3 regions of the Geofilum sp. OHC36d9 genome follow, and region 2 is predicted to be linked to each of the others. Evidence: riboswitches for the same ligand, from Rfam matches in the RefSeq annotation. Region 2 holds a riboswitch; each other region holds the start of a gene.

Region 1 (4,458 bases), on a different contig from region 2:
TGTCATCAACAATTTCCATGTCTTGTAATACATCACCTATAATTGTATTTGTGCCATTGCTTTTCTTGAAGATACTACCGACAACCACCTGATCGTCGTAGCTGTAGAATGAAACGGAAGCGTTGCTTTGTCCAAAAGTTCCTTCGTTCAGAATAAAGGCTCCGTTTGTGTATAAGCTGTTACTCGTTTCGTTATCGTCCGTGCACGATGTCGCAGCAAGAACCAGAAATGCAGCTAATAAAATATTCATTGCAAAATTTGACCGTTTATAACGGCTTCTTAAATTGGTAATATTCATGATTGTAAAATTATGATTGGTTATTGAATAATTACAGTCTTACCTGTAAATTGACTTCGTAATTGCAAAGTGGCATTGCATACCAGGCCATTAGTTGGTATTGCGTGTTCCATAGGTTGTTTACTTTCACGTTTAGCTGGACGTCCGTTCTCCCTGCAGGAATTTTATAACCGCCCATGATATTCCCCAGTAGGTATGGCTCAAGTCGATTAGTGTAGTCGTAGTATCTTTCGCCAACGGCGTTTATTGTAAAAGCAGCTACTATTGCTTTATATTTCCATGTTAAAAGGCCTGCTCCTTTGTGGAGAGGGATGTAAACCATTTGTTTTCCGTCATAATGGTCGTCTGTTTTAAGCCGTGAGTGGGTATAAAAATAACTGGTTGATAACTGCCAAAACGAGGATCCTATTTTGCGGCCATAAATACCTTTTAATTCCAGACCTTTTGATTCTCCCCTTTTTTTATTGGAGGGAGTCCATATTGCATCGTCGTCCTGAAGCCATATAATCCAGTCTTTGATGTTGGAGGTAAACCAGATTGTGCTTAGTTTCATGTTTTGTTCAGCCGTCTTTTTGTTGTACTCGAAGCCAATATCTCCACTCCAGCCCGACTCTGGCTTCAAACTGTTATTGCCGCGCGCATAACCGTCAAATGCCCAATAAACATCATTAAAGGTTGGAATTCTGTAATTTTTTGAGATATTTCCCTTAATTTTTATTCTTTGCGTGAGGGCATAATTACCACCATAGGCAAATATTACAGGATGTAACGTGGTGTTGGTCATTTCATCGCGAAAGCTTATGAGTGAGGTTAGTCGGTTGTTAAATGTTTTAAACTGCACAAAGGAAAATAAAGCCCAACGACTACGTATTGGGGTGCCAATGTAACCGTCACTTTGGGCTTGTTCGTTGGTGTAGTTTAATCCCGTGCTCCATTGTATTCCGTTTTTTAAGCTAATTCTTGATTCTATTTCAGAAATGAGGGATAAAGATTGGTTATTTCCGCTGCTTATGGGAGTCTCCACATTGGTGTAGTCAATCTGGTTCCATAGAATTCCCTGTTTGAAGTTTATTTGAATGTTGTTGGTGCGGTAGTATCTCAGGTTTATAGCCCCCATTACATTGTTATCTATCTGATATTGTTGGTTAGGAGTGCTTTTGGTCATAATTGTTTGTACATCCTTATCGTAATGTTGAAGCCACAGTCCGGTCGTTACCAGTAGTTGATTGCCCAATCTAAAATAGTTGTCCTGACTTAAACCCCATTGTTTTACACCTGCATTGGTCTGGCGTTCTTTTCTTTTGTCCGGCCGAGAGGTGTTATAATACCAAAAGTTATTATCGCTGCTTTGTCGCATGACCGATAAGGAGGAGGCTCTTTTTTTGTTTCCTGTTTTCAGTGACAGTTGTTCGTATTGGCGGTTGTAGCTTCCAATGCCTCCATTAACCGAGATGTGATTTTTTTTATTTAGGAGGTTGTTGGTGGTCAGGTGTAGTACTCCGGACATGGCTCCACTTCCGCATAGGGTTCCGGCGCCACCGCTTTGAATTTGTATATCTTCAAAGAGGGATGCTGGCATGGCCGATAGATTAACGGAGCTATTCATTGGACTTTGGAGATTAAGCCCGTTCCACATAATCGCGGTATGATTGCTGTGGCTTCCTCTAAAACTGACCGTTGAAAGTCCACCCGGACCATAGCTTTTTATAGATGCTCCCGTTGATAGTAGGAGTAAATCCGAAAGAGAGGAGGTTCTCATTAGCTTCACCAAAATTGAATCTGGTTTTTCTATGGCAGCGCCAATGGTATATTCCTTTAAATGGTTGGCTTGAATGGTTACTCCTTTTAGTGGTATAGTCTTTTGTTGAAAGTATACCTGAGCATTCAGATGACAGCCAAATACTAATATTACCGTAAAAAACGGTTTGATTCTATTAAAGCGCATGTTTACAAATGATTAAAGTGAATTTAACCATTCGCAACAAACGGATGCTGGTGAAAATATAGAACAAAAGGATGTAGTTCTAATCTTCGCTTTTCTACCCGAAAGCTACGAATTAAAGTATTGGCAGGTCTTCTGGCTCACTCCTTTTTTTGATGCCTTCCCATCAGTTAATACCTGACAGTGGCGAAGTTTTCAAAAAAATAATAGAGATTACAGCTGCGGGGACAGCTCCGGAATTCTTAAAGATTAATAATTTAACCATTTAAGTCACCGGATTCCCTTTTATCAGTTTTCCGTAATTGGATTACTGAACCAATCTTTGTGCAAAAATACGTGCTATAATGTGATTATCAAATTTTAGTTCTTTAATTTTTGAAATTGTTTGTAATCTGCTGATTTATATTTTGTTGCCTAATTTCTTTTTTTATGTGTTTAATGGTTGCCAAAAACCAGATCATCGCCGCTATTCCGGCACTTCCTCCTATAAGGTAACCTGTTTCTGGGCTAAGGAACAATCCTCCTGTTTTTATTGGAGCAACCATCAGATACGATACGCATATTATGGTCATGAATAAAGCCGGAAGTGATAGCATCCAGTGGCTTTTATTGTTTTTGGCAAGATACATTGCACCGGTCCACAGAACGATAACGGCCAAAATTTGGTTGGATAGGCCCAAATATTTCCAGATAGTGGCAAAATCTAGCTGAGAGAGCAAAAAGCCTACTAGAAATAGCGGAATGCTAATGATTAATCGCTTTGTTGTAGTGGTCTGCTTCATTTTAAAAACGTCAGCAATGGTGAGGCGGGCGCTTCTAAAGGCTGTGTCGCCAGTGGTGATGGGACATACAACGACCCCAATAATTGCAAGAACGGCGCCTGCTTTGCCTAACCAACCGGTACTGATTTCATTTACAACCCATGCCGGGGTGTGACCGGAAGTTTGTAGTGTAGCATTTAGTCCTTCGGCACCACCAAAGTAATTCATAGCCGCAGTGGCCCATATTAATGCTACTATTCCTTCGGCAATCATTGCCCCATAAAACACATACCGACCTTGTTTTTCGTGTGTTATGCAACGGGCCATCATTGGGGCCTGTGTGCTGTGGAAACCTGATAAAGCGCCGCATGAAATAACAATGAACAGCATCGGAAATAAGATGTTTTCTGTTGGATGATGGTGAAAATTGCTAAATGATGATAGTGATAGTTCTTTGAGGACTAATTGACCTGAGATGCCATAGATTATAATGGCGCCGCCAATAAGCAGGGCCATTATAAGTAGAGCCAGACCAAATACCGGGTATATTTTACCTATTATTTTATTGATGGGCAGTAGCGTGGCAATCAGGTAATAGGCAAAGATGGCATAGAGCCACATCGTCATACCACCACCTGTAAAACTGGACAGGAGCTCTGCCGGCCCCGTAACAAAGGCTACTCCTACAAAAATTAACAGGAGTAAAGAAAAAATTCTTAAAAACTGACGAAAGCCGTTACCTAGATATTTTCCTACTATTTCAGGAATGCTGGCGCCATTATTCCTGACTGAAAGCATGCCTGAAAAGTAGTCGTGAACCGCTCCAATAAAAATACAACCAAGCACAATCCAGAGATAAGCCATTGGACCGTACATGGCCCCCAATATCGCCCCGAAAATAGGACCTAAGCCGGCAATGTTTAAGAATTCTATGGTGAAAGTTTTCCAGGCAGGCATAGGTATGTAATCAATCTGGTCAGCACTGGCAATGGCTGGCGTTGGTTGTGAATCGTCGGCGCCAAAAAAATATTCAGTAAATTTTCCGTATAAAAAAATCCAGCTATTAAAGCCGTGAGGGAGAGGAGAGATGTAATCATTTTTGTGCTTTTTTGTAAAATTAGTCAAAAATCAGTAAAGTTGTGTTTCATCTAAAAACCTTAAATTTGCAGTTGCCTTCAACGAAAGGCTTTAAATCATTTAATTTAGATCCAATTTAGAAAACTTTTTTACCTTGAATTATTGTGCGAGTTATGAATGAAATATATAATCAGAACCCGAAGTTTCATTTAGCAGTTGACTGTGTTATATTTGGTTATGAGGCCGGTGAACTTAAATTGTTGTTGTTTCATAGAGTTATTGAGCCCTGTAAAGGTGAATGGTCGCTTATGGGTGGATTCATGAGGTCCGATGAATCGCTTGAGGATGCGGCCCGGCGCGTTTTGTTTCAAACGACAGGT
Region 2 (4,458 bases):
TTGTTGCTTATTTACACGCGGTTTAATGGTTACTTCCGAAAGCGAATTAACCGTTTCCTTCAATGTAATATTAAAGAATAGCTCTTTCCCCGATGAGACCTGTATCTCTTTCAGGGCATACGATTCATAACCTATCATTGAAATTTGCATGTTGTACCTGCCAATACTGACATTTTCAATCGTAAAATGACCGGCCTCGTCTGTCACGGTGCCATAATTGGTATTTAGCAATACCACATTAACATAAGGCAAAGGGGTGCCGGAAGCATTGTCAAATACGGTCCCCCGAATGGTTTGAGTGGGTAATTGTGCCGGTATAGGAGCAATTGCAAACGACAAAAAAAAGACGACTAAAAAAATCCTCATCATATAAATACACTTTAATTTGGGTTGAAAACACAAAGTTCAACCCAAAAGAGGTATTATACAATACTGATATATCAGTAGTGGAGAGTTACAACAATCCATATTTTGAAGCAAAAATGACCGCTTCCATTGAATTATTCGCACGTAATTTTTTTAAAACTCGTTGGCGATGCGTATTAACGGTATTTAAACTAATATTTAATTTTGCTGATATTTCTTTACTTAAAAGACCCTCCTTAACCATTTTTAGAATTTGTATTTCCCGATTGGTTAACCCTAAATTGACCATCTCACTACTTTTCGCTTCTATATCGAAAGGGAGTATTTTACCCGTCTTGAAATCGAACAATTGACTTTTCATTTCTTCACTGATTTCCTGATTGGGAGAGATATCGATAATACTTAATGTTAACCAAATATTTCCATAATTATCTAATTGTAACACCTGTTGCTGTTCAATAACTCTTACATATTTATTTTCGGCATTCAATATTCGGTATTCGCTGATCAATTTGTAATTGGTTTTTTCATCATCGGAAAATTGATAAAACAGCTTAAGCAGCAAAATGCCGTTTTGCATCATCCCGGCATAATCTTCATGATGAATTTTATGATCCCAAAAATCGTGACTTTTTTTTATAATTTCGCTTAAATCGTATCCAAGAGAACTACCAAAATTAGGCGAATAAAAGATGTGTGATTTTTTATACATATCAAAAACACTAACACCGCAATTGGCATGGTCTGCCAATATTTGCAACATTGATTTTTGATGATCAAAACCAACATAATCTAATTCGTCTGCAACAAACTGTTGTTGGTTCAACAGCTTTAAATATGCTGCTGAAATATCACTTTGCGATTTGCTTGTCATAAAATACGAATGGTTTATTTTAGCTGTGTTAAACTCACGCAACGCAAAAATGGTAAATTGAATCAGTTATGCCAAATTTCGAAACAGGCACCTTATAAATTAAGAGTACTCACCCAAAGACGCCGGTGACAAATAAAAAAGCTTCATATTCAAGACCTGCGAAACTATAAATAATATTAAAAGAAACCCTGGAATGATTATTCCAGGGACAAACAGATTAGGCAATCAAAAAAAACAACGCCTTACAGGGGGCCATCCATCATCGGGTCGCCTAAAAGGATACGGCCCAAATATTATTTAATCATCGTAACCAAATAAGCCTTCAATTGTCGGTCGGGCAAATCAGAATGATCTGTAAAACGATTGTTTAAATAATCAACCAACTCATGGTAATCGATCATATCGGCATTGAAAGCGCAAATTATATCAGCCAGATCCCGCATCAATTCGGTATGCTCCTTTTTATGCTCGTCGTAATATGGGAAATCGGTGAACAGCATCAGATTTTCCTCACTGGTGAAGTGAAAATCAATAAATTTGTATAATTCTGATATCAACTGAGAGATCCTTTTATTACCCTGCTTTGTAATAAAAGCCTCATCAATCAATCGAATGGTCCGATGCAGTATATCATGTTCCTGATCAATTATCCGAACCTCTTCATGTGTAATTGTGTTGCTGGTAGCTATCATAAATTAAATGTTCTTGGTGTTAAACCCTCAATTCAATGTCAAAAATAGACCTGCATATTAAGAGTGTCAATGGCCTTTTGTCGACTGTCGTCTTTTTTTACACCAATAAACCCAAACGATAGATTAACAGCATAAGCCGGGAAACTAATGCATCACAAAAACGTTTTTATCAGGAAAAATCAGTCTGCCAAAAAGCGCCGGGGCAGATAAGAAAGCTTCCTTTGGAAGACTTGTACAGCTCAAAAAGAATGAATTTTGGCCATAATGGAAATTAGATGTGAATTTTCCCCCATAAATGATCATTTTGAGGGAAACATAACGCAGAAGACGGATTTTTCTTGCAAATACGACTAAAGGAAACATTGAATTTCCCATCTAAAAAAATTGAAATGTCATAAAAATAGATATTTTTGTACAACTTTTTGGTGATTGTTCCGGTTTCGCCGTGAACAATAAAAGGGAACCCTGTGTAAATCAGGGGCTGTACCCGCAGCTGTAAGCTCTTAAAAGAGTTTGGATCTATTTCGCCACTGTCTGAATATAAAAAGATGGGAAGGCGATCCAAACAGGAGTAAGTCAGAAAACCTGCCAAAAAATAACTATTCATCATTTTGCTTCCGGGTAAGAAGTTAATGCTGTACATTCTTATTGTTCAACATTATTTTTTCATTTCAACAACGCTGTTGAAAAAGGACGCAAGGTGTAATTGTTTAATAATTAAATAATTAAACCATGCAAAAAATGAATTGGCACATCGCTGGCCTTCTGTTTCTAGTGGCCCATAAACTATGTGCTCAAAACCCATCCTTGGTTGGTCACGTAACCAACCAGGAATCGAACCAACCCCTGACCGACGCCAACATCTACATTCCGGGAACGACATTGGGGACCATCACCGACCAAAACGGACAATTCATCCTCCGTAACATCAAGGCAGGCACCTATGAGGTGGTGGTATCATGTTTGGGCTATCACCGTTTTAAGCAGGAGATGCTTATCCGCGAAGCCCAAAATGAATTTAACTGTTCACTGAAGCCTTCCAACAACACCCTGGGAGAAGTGGTAGTTACCGGAACAGGAACACCACACCACTTAAAAAATGCGCCTGTTCAAACCGAACTGATCGACAAAAAACTAATTAACCAAATTGGGCCATCCAACTTTACGGATCTAATGCTGGGTGTAAGTCCATCATTCGATTTCAATCCAGGAGCTATGGGGCCTTTCATGCAATTAAACGGTCTGGGCAACGATTACATTCTGGTTTTAATTGATGGTAAACGGATGTATGGCGACATTGGCGGACAGAGTGACTTAAACCGCATTAACCCTTTAAATATCGAACGCATAGAAATTGTGAAAGGCGCTTCCTCAGCCCTATACGGGTCGGAAGCCATTGCCGGCGTCATCAACATAATCACAAATAAAAAGTCCCCAAAAAACGCAATCACCACCCAAAATAGAGTGGGCAGCTACGGCGAATGGATTATGCACAACAACCTCGACCTCCACATAGGTAAGCTATCATCAACCACCTCCTTCGACCGAAAAACAACCGACGGATGGCAGATCAGCCCCTACGAATCAGACGGTAATGAACTGGTTGAGACGGACGCCATGACACAAAATGCGTCCAAAGACTACACCTTCAGCCAAAAACTGAACTATGCCCTGTCGCAAAAAATAAATATATATCTTTTGGGATCCAAATATGAGCGGGATGTACAACGACCACTAACCGTGGGTAAATATGGATACTTTTACAGCGACTTCAGCTATGGTGCAGGAGCAGAGTACCTCCTGAGGAAAACCAATAAGATCACTCTCGACTGGAACTCCGACCGGTTCAAATATTACTACAAATATAACCAAACATCAGGCGATTATGTGGCCGGCAACCTAAGCAAACAAACCCAGCAGTTACGCAACGCCCTTAACCTGAAAAGCATTTTTAAACTATCTGATCACCACCTGTTATCGGTTGGAGGCGAGTATGTGATGGAAGAGCTTGAATCGGAAGGCCGCTTGCCGGAAGAAACTGCCGATGCATATACTCTGGCTCTTTATGCCCAGGATGAAATAAACGTCATCAATAACTTATCCATGGTGGTAGGCGGTCGTTTGGTAAAACACCAAACATTTGGCAATGCTTTCACCCCAAAAATATCAGCACTGTATAAATCAGGAAACTTAAACATCAGAGGAACCTATGCCAAAGGCTTTAAAGCTCCAACGTTAAAAGAGCTCTACTACCATTACGAAAAAAGAGGTACGCTTTATCTGGGAAACCCTGATCTGGACCCACAAACGTCCAACTACTATGCGCTCTCAACAGAGTTTATTGTTAATCAACTCTCCTTCAGTCTCACCGGATATCTAAACGACGTAAAAAATCTGATCGATTATCAAACAACGGAGACCTCGGACGAAAATTTAGCCAATGGAATTACAACAACCCGCTGTCATTATAACATTAACAGTGCTGCAACAAAAGGTCTCGATTTTATTTTCAATGCAAATATCGGT
Region 3 (4,458 bases), on a different contig from region 2:
TCGGTTGGCGGTTGACGTCTCCGGCCCGAAAAAGAGACCATGGGTGGCGGCTTCACGGTTTAGGTCGTCAAGCACCACGCCGGGTTGCACTTCGGCCCATTTTTCTTTGGCGTCGATATGTAGAATCCGGTTCATGTGGTGTGAAAGATCTACCACAAGTCCATGACCAACCACCTGTCCGGCCAATGAAGTACCAGCTCCACGTGGAATCAAAGGTATTTTATGTCGGGCAGCAAAACCAACAATCAGGGCGATATCGGTAGCGTCGCGTGGCATGACTACGGCCATTGGTAATTCTCGATACACCGAGGCGTCGGTTGCATATAATGTGCGGGAGACCGTGTCGGTCAGCACTTCTCCTTTCAAAAGATTATCGAGTTCCCCAAAGGGGGGATACGGGTCATCCATGGAAACAGAACGTATTGGTTTGAGATGCTAAATTAGTAAAATATGTCTTATTCGTAACGAAATTGTTAATTAGTGCTCGAAAGAAAAATTCAGCTTCGGCGTTATGCTTCGCCTCAAAATGCTCGCCTATGCCGGTAAACCCCTGCTTTTCGAGATGTGCAGGCCTTGAATTATACAGTCAAACGCTTGTCATATATGGGTCAAATAAAAATATTACAATACGTCTAGGTCTCCTTTCTGAGACTTTCCACCGAAAAGTTTTATTCTTCTTTACACTTCAACAATTTTTTATAGGCAACAAAATGGATTTTGTCGGCATCGTATTTTTTTTAAAGCATGAAAATGATTTTGACGCTTGTTGGATGTCATTTATGAAGATTAATAAAGACGTAATTGAGATTGTCTCTTCCATGTAGCTCTCGATCTTGTAAACTTTGAATTTTTATTCCAAACGCCGGCTTTACGGAAAGATATTAATTTGGCGTATAGCAGGGGACTTCTGTGGCTGATAAATCTGTTTTGTTTTTAAGGTTGTTGTACGCAAAGAATTAATTTCCAATTGCCGCATGGAACTTCCATAAAATATCCATCCGCATGTGCGGGAATTATTTTATCATGGTCGTTTCATATAAAAGTTTAAATTTGCAATTGTATTTGGTGACTGTTTCGTTGTCGTGAAACGGCCTAATAGGGAATCCGGTGTAAAACCGGAGCTGTACCCGCAGCTGTAAGTCCAGAACAATGGTTTTTAATACCTCTTTGCCACTGCTGTCTGTTAGTGAGATGTTAACGGTGCCGTAATTTATTTGCCGGTAAATGTTAGTTGATTGTTTGCAACAGCGGGAAGGCTTTAAAAACCCGGATGAGCCAGAAGACCTGCCAAATTGATTCAATGAGTAACCAAACTTCGGGGAAAAAGTTGGGGGCTATGAACTACTCATTTTTTCGGGAAACCGGCTTTTCAACGATGAGTCCTGTTACGTGTTTTCACTGATGTAAAGTAGAAGCCCATGATTATGGTCCGTGAAGAGTGATTGGTTCTAAGCATTTAGTAGTTTTTTCGTGGATTCAAAAAATAACAACCATTGAGCATGAAAACCATTTTTCTTACTGTTGTAGCTATTTTACTGATGTCCACGCTTTGGGCTCAGACGCCTCAGCGCATTGTCTCGCTGGCGCCATCGTTGACCAAAGGTGTCTATTATCTGGGGGCAGATGAGGCGTTGGTTGGCCACACTTCTTATTGTTATATTGCCAAAGACGATGGCAAGGAGGTGGTGGCTTCTGCCATTAAAGTTAACGTTGAAAAGGTGTTGATGTTGAATCCCGACCTGGTGCTGGTACATGCTATTACCAAACCTCAAACTATTAATATGCTGCGAAAGGCCGGCTTGAAGGTGGAAGTCTTTGAAACGCCTCGTTCTTTTGATGAAATATGTACTCAGTTTTTGCGTCTGGGGCAGTTGATAGGAAAGGAAGATACAGCCCGCAAAATGGTGGCTTCTATAACTAAGGATGTTAACCTTATACGGGAAAAACAGGCCCTTGCGCAACCGCAAAAGTTCTTTTTTCAGATTGGAGCCGATCCGTTGTTTACCGTTCTTGATGATACTTATATGGCTGATTTTATCTCTTTTTCAGGCGGGACAAATATTTCTTCCGGATTAAAAATAGGTACTGTATCGCGCGAATTTGTTCTCACTAAAAATCCTGATGTCATCATTATTGTGAATATGGGAATTGTGGGTGACGAAGAGATGAAAATATGGCAAAGTTATCCCGATTTAAAGGCGGTGAAAAGCGGTAAGCTGTTTTTTATTGAATCGGATATGGCAAGCACCCCTAATCCGGTTGACTTTTTACAAACGATGCAGGTGATTGAGCGTAAATTAAATGATTGCAAAAGCGAGTAGGGTAAGCTCTGACGTCATCGTTTTAACAATGGCCGCTGGATACTGTTTCTTATAAAAATGTGACAATGAGCGCAAAATATGTCAAATGGGTTTTGTTTACATTGCTGTTACTCTTGTTGGTAGTTGGCGCATCGATTTTGTCGTTGACCATGGGTGAAGCCTCTATTTCGGTCGGTGATATTATTCCCTTGCTGAAAAAAAAGGAGGGAATGGATTATTTTATTCTGACGGGAATGCGTTTGCCTCGTGTTATACTGGCTTTGGGGGCTGGTGGTGCTTTGAGTCTGTCGGGCGCCATTTTACAGGGTGTTTTTCGTAATCCGTTGGTGGAACCCTATACGCTTGGTATTTCGGGCGGTGCTGCTCTGGGGGTTGCTTTGGTAATTGTTTTGGGATTACATCTTACGGTAGGCTCTTTTATGTTACCACTGGCCGGGTTTGGTGGTGCCATATTAACAGTGGTTATTGTTGGTCTGTTGGGCTTTCTGCATGGTGGTGCCGATGTTAATAAGATGTTGCTCATAGGTGTGATGATTAGTTTTGTGGCTTCTTCGGTTATGATGTTGCTGATGTCGGTGGCCACGGCCGACGATTTACATGGTATTATGTTTTGGATGATGGGCTCGCTGGATGAACCGGATACATTCCTGATTAAAATAGTATTGTATGCTTCGGTGGTGGGCCTGTTTGTCAGTTATTTGCTGGCACGGCCGCTGAATGCTTTGCTATTGGGAGAGGCCAAAGCCCGTTATCTGGGTATTAACAGTAAAACGACCATTCGTATTTTGTTTTTGGTGGCTTCATTGCTCACGGGTATTTGTGTATCGGTGACCGGGGTGATTGGTTTTGTGGGGTTGGTTATACCGCATTTTATACGTTTGCTGGCCGGTTCTGATTATCGGTTTTTGTTGATAGGTTCGTTTTTAGGAGGTGGCTTGTTTTTAATTATCAGTGATGTGCTGGCGCGGACGATTATTTCTCCCAACGAGTTGCCCATTGGCGTGATTACAGGTATGGCCGGCGGCATTTTGTTTATTGTGGTGTTAAATCAGTTTAAGAAAAGAGGACGTCATGCCCGATAGTTATTTGAAAATAGTCAATCTGGATTGTGGCTATGGCGATGGGTTTCGCCTGAAAAATATCTCATTGTCGCTTCCCAAAGGCGCGCTTGCCGGAATCATTGGTCCCAACGGTTCCGGTAAAACCACCTTGTTTAAGGGGATCTCCGGTAATCTGGCAGTCCGAACGGGCGAGATATGGCTCCACCATGAGAATTTAAACACCTTAAAACTGAATGCCAAAGCCCGTAAGGTGGCTGTTGTTAATCAGTTTCCTGATGCCATAGATGTGACGGTTGAGGATTATGTGCTGATGGGACGGTTGCCTTATCGTGAAGCATTTCAGTTTTTTGAGCCACGGCACGATGTGGTTATCGCTCGCAAATACATGCGTTTGACCGGTATTTTTAATCATCGTAAGAAATTAATGTCGCAGCTGAGCGGTGGTGAACAGCAATTGGCGGCTATTGCACAGGCGTTGACGCAGGAACCGGAGCTGTTGTTGATGGATGAGCCAACATCGCATCTCGATATTACGCATCAGGTGCAGGTGCTTAATCTTATTCAACGATTGAATGGCGAGATGAATTTAACGGTTTTAATGATCATTCACGATTTGAATCTGGCTGCCGAATATTGTAATTATTTGATTATGATGAAGGATGGTGCGATTCACATGAAAGGAAGTCCGCAGGAAGTGCTCACTTACGATAATATTGAGCAGGTTTATAACACCGTTGTGGTTACCGAGATCAACCCGCTGTCGGGTAAACCGGCTGTCTTTTTGGTGTCAGAGAGAATATTGAAGCACATTAAGGATAAATATGGTAGTCTGAACAGAGACTGAGAAACCGGGAGTCTGCTTTAGTGCTGGTTTATCATCTTGTTAATGAGTTGCTGCTGAGAAAGATAGGGTTAGTAGATTGTCTGTGGTTTAAGTGTTTGAATTATAAAGTTAAAAAACAAGGCTTGCAAAGTCATAAAAATTAAGGCGTTTACTTTTCGTAAATGACTGTTTTTATGACAAGCGTAACGCATAAGTTGACTTTGTAGACAAACATTAGTTAAGACTTATTTTA

The links. A riboswitch is a leader RNA that binds a small molecule or an ion and turns the genes downstream of it on or off. The one in region 2 is predicted to bind cobalamin.
Region 1: another riboswitch for cobalamin. It lies ahead of ACT3CD_RS07950 (TonB-dependent receptor plug domain-containing protein); the one in region 2 lies ahead of ACT3CD_RS12200 (TonB-dependent receptor).
Region 3: another riboswitch for cobalamin. It lies ahead of ACT3CD_RS04120 (ABC transporter substrate-binding protein); the one in region 2 lies ahead of ACT3CD_RS12200 (TonB-dependent receptor).

The regions. Positions count from the first base shown of each region.
Region 1 is NZ_JBQTGJ010000005.1:176,950-181,407, reverse strand. Features, by position in the region: gene ACT3CD_RS07955 (YncE family protein) at 1-250, opposite strand, end outside; gene ACT3CD_RS07950 (TonB-dependent receptor plug domain-containing protein) at 330-2,243, opposite strand; cobalamin riboswitch at 2,349-2,575, opposite strand; gene ACT3CD_RS07945 (carbon starvation CstA family protein) at 2,609-4,126, opposite strand; gene ACT3CD_RS07940 (NUDIX hydrolase) at 4,252-4,458, shown strand, end outside.
Region 2 is NZ_JBQTGJ010000012.1:53,853-58,310, reverse strand. Features, by position in the region: gene ACT3CD_RS12215 (TonB-dependent receptor) at 1-369, opposite strand, end outside; gene ACT3CD_RS12210 (LuxR C-terminal-related transcriptional regulator) at 455-1,240, opposite strand; gene ACT3CD_RS12205 (bacteriohemerythrin) at 1,534-1,932, opposite strand; cobalamin riboswitch at 2,339-2,539, shown strand; gene ACT3CD_RS12200 (TonB-dependent receptor) at 2,665-4,458, shown strand, end outside.
Region 3 is NZ_JBQTGJ010000002.1:326,196-330,653, reverse strand. Features, by position in the region: gene ACT3CD_RS04125 (FAD-binding and (Fe-S)-binding domain-containing protein) at 1-408, opposite strand, end outside; cobalamin riboswitch at 1,047-1,306, shown strand; gene ACT3CD_RS04120 (ABC transporter substrate-binding protein) at 1,500-2,321, shown strand; gene ACT3CD_RS04115 (FecCD family ABC transporter permease) at 2,387-3,403, shown strand; gene ACT3CD_RS04110 (ABC transporter ATP-binding protein) at 3,393-4,226, shown strand; gene hemG (menaquinone-dependent protoporphyrinogen IX dehydrogenase) at 4,440-4,458, opposite strand, start outside.